DNA from 2 places in the Fusibacter sp. JL298sf-3 genome. Region 1 is predicted to be linked to the other one. Evidence: a T-box and tRNA genes for the amino acid it is inferred to sense, from the RefSeq annotation. Region 1 holds a T-box; the other holds one or more tRNA genes.
What was found. A T-box is a leader RNA that pairs with one kind of tRNA and senses whether it is charged. The one in region 1 lies ahead of alaS (alanine--tRNA ligase), so its partner is inferred to be a tRNA-Ala.
Positions count from the first base shown of each region.

Region 2: it encodes a tRNA-Ala, which carries the amino acid that the T-box ahead of alaS (alanine--tRNA ligase) is inferred to sense. The anticodon was not compared.

Region 1 covers NZ_CM132608.1:1,086,891-1,091,255, reverse strand. The annotation lists gene ACR6HW_RS05390 (RrF2 family transcriptional regulator) at 1-22, shown strand, start outside; gene nifS (cysteine desulfurase NifS) at 43-1,218, shown strand; gene nifU (Fe-S cluster assembly scaffold protein NifU) at 1,223-1,669, shown strand; T-box leader at 1,749-1,959, shown strand; gene alaS (alanine--tRNA ligase) at 2,015-4,365, shown strand, end outside.
Region 2 covers NZ_CM132608.1:3,033,336-3,037,700, forward strand. The annotation lists gene ACR6HW_RS14415 (ISNCY family transposase) at 1-207, opposite strand, end outside; rRNA gene ACR6HW_RS14420 (16S ribosomal RNA) at 672-2,201, shown strand; tRNA gene ACR6HW_RS14425 (tRNA-Ala) at 2,445-2,520, shown strand; rRNA gene ACR6HW_RS14430 (23S ribosomal RNA) at 2,785-4,365, shown strand, end outside.

The DNA.
Region 1 (4,365 bases):
TAGTATTTGTGAATGCAAATAACGTATGTGGGAGGTTATGCGATGAAGAGGATATACATGGACAATTCGGCGACAACGCCGGTAAAAAAAGAAGTGCTTGAAGCGATGATGCCTTGTTTTACTGAGGATTACGGTAACGCGTCGAGCATACATGCGTTTGGACAAGAAGCAAAGCGCATTCTCGAAAAGGCGAGAGCGGAGATTGCGGAGACGCTAAACGCCAAGCCGGATGAGTTCTATTTTACAGGCGGCGGTTCAGAAGCCGACAATTGGGCGCTAAAAGGCGTAATGCGTGCCAATGCTTCTAAGGGAAAACACTTGATTACGACGGCAATTGAACATCACGCGGTGTTGCACACGGCACAGACCCTCGAAAAAGAAGGTTACGATGTGACGTATCTCGAAGTGGACGCCGACGGTCTCATTGAGCCGGAAGCGGTGGCAAATGCCATTCGACCGGATACGGTGCTCGTATCGGTCATGTACATCAACAACGAAATCGGAACGATGATGCCGATTAAAGAGATCGGTGCCATCTGTAAAGCGCAGGGCGTTCTGTTCCACACAGATGCGGTTCAAGCGTTTGGCAACACGCCGATTGACGTAGTGGATCAAAACATCGATTTGCTCAGTGTTTCCGCACATAAAATATACGGTCCGAAAGGGGTCGGCGGCCTTTACGTTCGCAAGGGTGTGCGCATCCAAAACCTCATTGAAGGCGGCGCACAGGAGAAAAAGCGTAGAGCGGGCACTGAAAACCTGCCGGGCATCGTGGGCTTTGCCAAAGCGGCGACACTTGCTCACGAAAACTTAGACGCACATATTGAACGTTTGACAGCACTTAGAGACAAATTGGCAAACGGCATATTGGCGCGTATCGACTACTCGAAGTACAACGGTCATCCGACCAAGCGTCATCCGGGTAATGTCAATATTTCATTTGAATTTATAGAAGGCGAGGCACTGCTGCTGAGTATGAATGCGAAGGGCGTAGCAGCTTCCAGCGGTTCTGCCTGTACATCGGGGTCACTTGACCCATCGCATGTCCTTATGGGCATTGGGCTTACACATGAGATAGCCCACGGTTCGTTGAGACTCTCTATTGGAGATTTTACAACGGAAGAGGATGTGGCGTACACTATTGAAGCTTTAGAAGAGGTGGTGGCAAAACTTAGAATGATGTCGCCGCTATACGATCGCGTTAAGGGAGGAAAGTAAGTTTATGTACACAGAGAAGGTAATGGATCACTTTATGAATCCGAGAAATGTTGGCGAAATTGAAAATGCAGACGGCGTTGGTGAAGTGGGCAATGTCAAGTGCGGCGATATCATGCGCATTTACATTAAAGTTGTCGACGGCGTCTTAGAAGATGTGAAGTTTAAGACCTTTGGTTGCGGTTCGGCAATTGCCGCGTCGTCTATTGCTACAGAACTTATTATGGGCAAATCTGTGGAAGAAGCACTGACGCTCACCAACAAGCAAGTGGTGGATGCTTTGGGCGGTCTGCCACCTGTTAAGGTACACTGCTCTGTTTTAGCGGAACAGGCGCTCAAGGCGGCAATCTACGATTACGCAACTAAGAACAACTTGACTTACGAAGGTCTCGAAGGGTTCGATCCTAACGAAGAACACGACCATCATCACGATGTGGTAGATATCGAAATTTAAGCAGATAAAAGCGCTTAAACCGTCAAAACTTGTTTTGACGGTTTAACTGTTTTGTGATAAACTATAAAAAATTAATACCTTAAATACAATGAAAGAGAAGAGTAAGTTGAACCCATAGAGAGTGCAGGGGTGGTGGAACTGCACATTCAATTGAAGCAGCTCTCGAGTACCGGCCCTGAACCGAAAGTGTGTAGGGGGCGGCGTACAGTATGCGATAGATACTCATTGACCTTCAAAGTGACTGATAATTTCAGTAAGCAGGGTGGTACCGCGGTTTAGTCGTCCCTGCAGAGAACTTTGGAGGTTTTTTGCGTAGGCAGTATAAATGTTTTGGAGGCGAAAACTATGAAAAAAATGGGATTGAATGAAATCAGACAAGCGTTTTTAGATTTTTACGCGTCAAAAGGCCATACGGTAACGGCGAGTTATTCACTTGTACCACAAGCGGATAAGAGCCTCCTGCTGGTCAACGCCGGCATGCAGCCGCTTAAAAACTACTTTATGGGAATCGAAGTGCCGCCGAACACGCGTATGGCCACTTGCCAAAAGTGTATTCGAACAGGCGATATAGAAAATGTGGGGATTACTGCGCGTCACGCGACGTTCTTTGAGATGCTCGGCAACTTTTCATTTGGCGACTACTTCAAGCAGGCGTCCATTGAATACGGCTGGGAGTTTATAACGAAGGTGCTGGAGATGCCGGTGGAAAAATTATGGCCGAGTGTTTACTACGAAGACGACGAGGCGTATGCCATTTGGCGCGACGTCATCGGCGTTCCGGAAGAGAAGATTACCCGTCTCGGAAAAGAAGACAACTTCTGGGAAATTGGTACAGGTCCTTGCGGCCCTTGTTCGGAAATCTATTTTGACAGAGGCGAGGCGTTTGGTTGCGGTGACGAAGCGTGTGCACCGGGGTGTGAATGCGAGCGTTTCCTAGAGTTCTGGAACCACGTGTTTACGCAATACAACAAAGATGAGAACGGCGTTTACACCGAACTGGAAAAAAAGAACATCGATACCGGTATGGGCCTTGAGCGCATCGCCTGCTTAATGCAGGATGTAGAGAGTATTTTTGAAGTGGATACCATTAAGACGATTTTAGATAAGGTTGTGGCGCTGACAGGTGTGCGTTACGGTGAAGACAAGAAAAACGACGTGTCGATTCGCATTGTAACCGATCACGTTAAAGCGGTGACTTTTATGGTGAGTGACGGCATTCTTCCGAATAACGAAGGCCGCGGTTACGTCCTCAGAAGACTGCTTAGAAGAGCTTCCCGTCACATTAAAATGCTCGGTGTGTCTGAAGCGGTTCTGACATCTATCGTCGACACGGTTATCGACGTTTACGGCGACAGCTATGCGACTTTAAAAGAGCGCGCTGATTACATCAAGCGCGTAATCGCCATTGAAGAAGAGCGTTTCCAAGCGACAATCGACCAGGGACTTGGCATATTAAACGGTTTTGTGGAAGAAGCGCAGGCCGCAGGTGAAAAGGTGCTCGACAGTGCAAAGGCATTTGCCCTTTACGACACTTACGGTTTTCCATTTGAACTCACTAAAGAAATTTTGGAAGAAGTGGGGATGGACGTCGACGAGGCGGCATTTGATGCGGAGATGGAAGCGCAGAGAGCGCGTGCCAGAACAGCGCGTGGCAGCGGCGACGAGCTGGGATGGGCGAGCGACGCTGTAAGCGCCCTCTCAAAAGACATTGTGTCGACTTTTGACGGTTACACGCATTTAGACGGTTCGGGAAAAGTTCTCGCACTGTTGGCGGAGACGCCGATTGACGAAGCGTTTGAAGGGATGGAAGTCAGTGTCGTACTGGATAAGACGCCGTTTTATCCCGAAGGCGGTGGACAAGTGGGCGATGTGGGCAAGTTGTCCACAGAGACTTTTGAAGCAGAAGTTCTCGCCACCACTAAAGCGGTAGGTGGCCGCATACTGCACAGCGTAAAAATAACAAAGGGCCGCATCGTGGTCGGCGACACAGTTAACGGCGAAGTCGAGCGCTTATCGCGCATGGCGACAGCGAGAAATCACTCGGCGACCCACCTCGTACACAAAGCCCTTAAAAACGTATTGGGTTCACATGTGGAGCAAGCGGGCTCCCTCGTCACACCTGAGCGCCTCAGATTTGACTTCTCGCACTTTGAAGCGATGACGCCGGCACAAATTGCGGCGGTAGAAAAAGAAGTCAACAGACAGATTCTCAGCGGTTTAGAGACGCACTCAGAGGAAATGGCCATTGCAGATGCCAAAGCACAAGGGGCCATGGCGCTCTTCGGCGAAAAATACGGCGACAGGGTGCGCGTGGTGCGCATGGGGGATTACTCCATCGAGCTGTGCGGCGGAACACATGTGAAAAACATCGCCGAAATCGGACTCTTTAAAATTTTAACAGAGTCCGGCGTTGCAGCTGGGGTCAGACGTATTGAAGCCATTACCGGCGAAAACGTCTATCGACTGCTCAACACGCTGAACGACAAACTCAACGCCACTTGTGATTTGCTTAAGACTGTTCCGGCTGACCTCGAGCAAAAAGTGGCAGGGCTGTTGGCTGAGCAAAGACAACTGCACAAAGAAAATGAACAACTCAAAGCGAAGCTCGCCAAGGGCAACCTCGATGAAATTGTCTCTTCCATGAAAGAAGTGGGCGGTTATCAAGTGGTGACGGCGTCGTTTAAAGGTGTGGATAT
Region 2 (4,365 bases), 1.9 Mb from region 1:
CAACGTTTTAGTTTCGCTAGACAGGGCGTGAACGGGTTTCTTTCCACGGTTTCCATGGACAAAGAAGTCTTTCCCTTCTGACCGATAGCCCTGGATTAATCGATTAACCGTTCTAATACTACAGCCTAGCTTAAGTGAAGCTGTTTTTTTATTGCCATTCGTATCGACGAGCTTTTTAATGATTTCATATTTTAGATTTTCATTCATACGTAATTCTACCTTTGTCATTTAATTTACCTCGATGCTTTCATTCATTGAGGTATTATTATAGCATTATATCTTTTGGGACAAAATCACGTTTGATTACTTAAGACATTATCACATGTGAATCATAATAACGGTGTAAACTTTTAAAAAACACTTGACGTGTCGCGCCCTAGGTGATAATATTATCAAGCAATATCGATTGCAAAGTTTTCGTTAACGCTTTGTAAAACAGCTTGAAAAAATGATAAAAAAAGTGTTGACATGGAAAAACAAAAATGTTAATATAACTAAGTCGCCAGTTGCTGAACAAGCCGGCGCGACACGCTAGAATCTTGAAAATTAAACAGTGTAAATGCAAGAAAAACCAAACGTCAAAACCTACTCGGAGCAATCTGAGAAGAGTGATGAAAAACGGAAAAACAAATGCAAGTTAGCTCGTTTTGAGGTAACAGGCGTCAAACATTATAATTAAGAGTTTGATCCTGGCTCAGGATGAACGCTGGCGGCGTGCCTAACACATGCAAGTCGAGCGAGAAGAAATGGAATGCGGTTTCGGCCAAATGAAGTTTTGGAAAGCGGCGGACGGGTGAGTAACGCGTGGGCAACCTGCCCCATACAGAGGGATAGCCACTGGAAACGGTGATTAATACCTCATACTTCGCACGGGACACATGTTCTGGGCGACAAAGATTAATCGGTATGGGATGGGCCCGCGTCTGATTAGCTAGTTGGTAAGGTAACGGCTTACCAAGGCGACGATCAGTAGCCGACCTGAGAGGGTGATCGGCCACACTGGAACTGAGACACGGTCCAGACTCCTACGGGAGGCAGCAGTGGGGAATATTGCACAATGGGCGCAAGCCTGATGCAGCAACGCCGTGTGAGTGAAGAAGGTTTTCGGATCGTAAAACTCTGTCCTAAGGGAAGAAAAAAATGACGGTACCTTAGGAGGAAGCCCCGGCTAACTACGTGCCAGCAGCCGCGGTAATACGTAGGGGGCAAGCGTTATCCGGAATCACTGGGCGTAAAGGGTGCGTAGGCGGCTTAGCAAGCCAGGGGTGAAAGGCATTGGCTCAACCAATGTAAGCCTTTGGAACTGTTAAGCTTGAGTGCAGGAGAGGTAAGTGGAATTCCTAGTGTAGAGGTGAAATTCGTAGATATTAGGAGGAACACCAGTGGCGAAGGCGACTTACTGGACTGTAACTGACGCTGATGCACGAAAGCGTGGGTAGCGAACAGGATTAGATACCCTGGTAGTCCACGCCGTAAACGATGAATACTAGGTGTCGGGTGTCAAAGCTCGGTGCCGCAGCAAACGCAATAAGTATTCCGCCTGGGGAGTACGCACGCAAGTGTGAAACTCAAAGGAATTGACGGGGACCCGCACAAGTAGCGGAGCATGTGGTTTAATTCGAAGCAACGCGAAGAACCTTACCAGGTCTTGACATCCCTCTGAAGTAGCCTTAGCCGGCTATGTCCTTCGGGACAGAGGAGACAGGTGGTGCATGGTTGTCGTCAGCTCGTGTCGTGAGATGTTGGGTTAAGTCCCGCAACGAGCGCAACCCTTATGTTTAGTTGTTAACAGGTTAAGCTGAACCCTCTAGACAGACTGCCGTGGAGAACACGGAGGAAGGTGGGGATGACGTCAAATCATCATGCCCCTTATGATCTGGGCTACACACGTGCTACAATGGTCGGTACAACGGGCAGCGAAGGGGTGACCTGGAGCGAATCCTAAAAAGCCGATCCCAGTTCGGATTGTAGGCTGCAACTCGCCTACATGAAGTTGGAGTTACTAGTAATCGCGGATCAGAATGTCGCGGTGAATGCGTTCCCGGGTCTTGTACACACCGCCCGTCACACCACGGAAGTTGGGGGCGCCCGAAGCCAGTGGCCTAACCGTAAGGAAGGAGCTGTCGAAGGTGAAATCAATGACTGGGGTGAAGTCGTAACAAGGTAGCCGTATCGGAAGGTGCGGCTGGATCACCTCCTTTCTAAGGAGTAAATAGACATTTACACTGTTTAATTTTGAGGGTTCTAGGAACTTTCAAAGTAAGCCATCAATAGATGGTGGTAAGTTAAAATTAAAAATTACCCATGGGGGCATAGCTGAGAGGCGGCCGACAGGCAGTCTCAAACGCGAAAGTCACAAAACCTTGTGACGAAAGCGTGAGCGAATCGAACGATGGGGATTGAAACGTCATTTTAAATGACACTTAAAATTAAAAATTACCCATGGGGGCATAGCTCAGCTGGGAGAGCACCTGCCTTGCACGCAGGGGGTCAAGAGTTCGAATCTCTTTGTCTCCACCATTCAGTAAAGCACACGCTTTACTGTTCATTGTGAAAAGATGTAATCTTGGACGAGTATTCGTCACTTTCTTTCAGAAAGTGCCTCACGCAAATTCAAGACTGTCGTCTTAGGATGCTGACGCATCCGGCGAACTTTGCTGACGCAAACTTCGTAAATTAGCACCTTGAAAACTGTATATATAAAGAACCGACTATTAAGTTAGTAAAAAAGCAAGCATTGAAAAAACAATGTAAGCCAAAGTAAAAACTCAAACTCAAAAGTAAGGTCAAGTTACTAAGAGCATAGGGTGGATGCCTTGGCACCAGGAGCCGAAGAAGGACGTGGTAAGCTGCGAAAAGCTACGGGGAGCTGCAAGCGAGCGCCGATCCGTAGATGTCCGAATGGGGGAACCCACCTAGAGTAATGTCTAGGTATCCATGACTGAATTCATAGGTCATAGGAAGGGAACTCGGGGAACTGAAACATCTAAGTACCCGAAGGAAGAGAAAACAAAAGTGATTTCCTAAGTAGCGGCGAGCGAACGGGAAACAGCCCAAACCCAAGTCTTCGGACGAGGGGGTGTGGACAGTATATCAAGTAGAAGGTACCCTAGCCAAAGGACTTGGGAAAGTCCGCCGAAGCGTGTGAGAGCCACTTAGGCGAAAGGGGAAGATCGAACGTACTGATCCGGAGTACCACGGAGCACGTGAAACTTTGTGGGAAGCAGGCAGGACCATCTGCCAAGGCTAAATACTACCTGGTGACCGATAGCGCACAGTACCGTGAGGGAAAGGTGAAAAGAACCCCGGGAGGGGAGTGAAAAAGAACCTGAAACCCTATGTTTACAAGCAGTGGAAGTTCGTTAAAGAACGACCATGTACTTTTTGTAGAACGGGCCAACGAGTTACGTTATGCAGCAAGGTTAAGCGCTTCAGGTGCGGAGCCGCAGCGAAAGCGAGTCTGAATAGGGCGAAAGAGTTGTATGGCGTAGACCCGAAACCGGGTGACCTATCCATGTGCAGGGTGAAGCGAGGGTAAAACCTCTTGGAGGCCCGAACCCATATCTGTTGAAAAAGGTTGGGATGACATGTGGATAGCGGAGAAATTCCAATCGAACCCGGAGATAGCTGGTTCTCCTCGAAATAGCTTTAGGGCTAGCCTTGAGTTAAGAGATACGGGGGTAGAGCACTGAATGTCCTAGGGGCTTTCACCGGCTACCGAAGACTATCAAACTCCGAATACCGATATCTTTTACTCAGGAGTCAGACTATGTGTGATAAGATTCATAGTCGAAAGGGAAAGAGCCCAGACCATCAGCTAAGGTCCCAAAATGCAAGTTAAGTGGAAAAGGATGTGGGATTGCACAGACAACTAGGATGTTGGCTTAGAAGCAGCCACTCATTTAAAGAGTGCGTAACAGCTCACTAGTCGAGTGATCCTGCGCCGAAGATTACCGGGGCTAAAACTTGCTACCGAAGCTATGGAATTGTTTAGACAATTGGTAGAGGAGCATTGTGTGAGAGGTGAAGTAAGATCGCAAGGACTTATGGATATCACACAAGAGAGAATGTTGGCATGAGTAACGAGAGACGGGTGAGAATCCCGTCCGCCGAAAACCTAAGGTTTCCTGAGGAAGGTTCGTCCGCTCAGGGTAAGTCAGGACCTAAGCCGAGGACGAAAGTCGTAGGCGATGGACAACAGGTGAAGATTCCTGTACCACCGAGACCCGTTTGAGAGAAGGAATGACACAGGAGGTTATGCTGAGCATGCGAATGGAAGAGCATGTCCAAGCAGCGAGTCTGTAGCGTAGGCAAATCCGCGCTACTGAGGATGAGCTGTGATGGGGAGTGAACTTAAGTAACGAA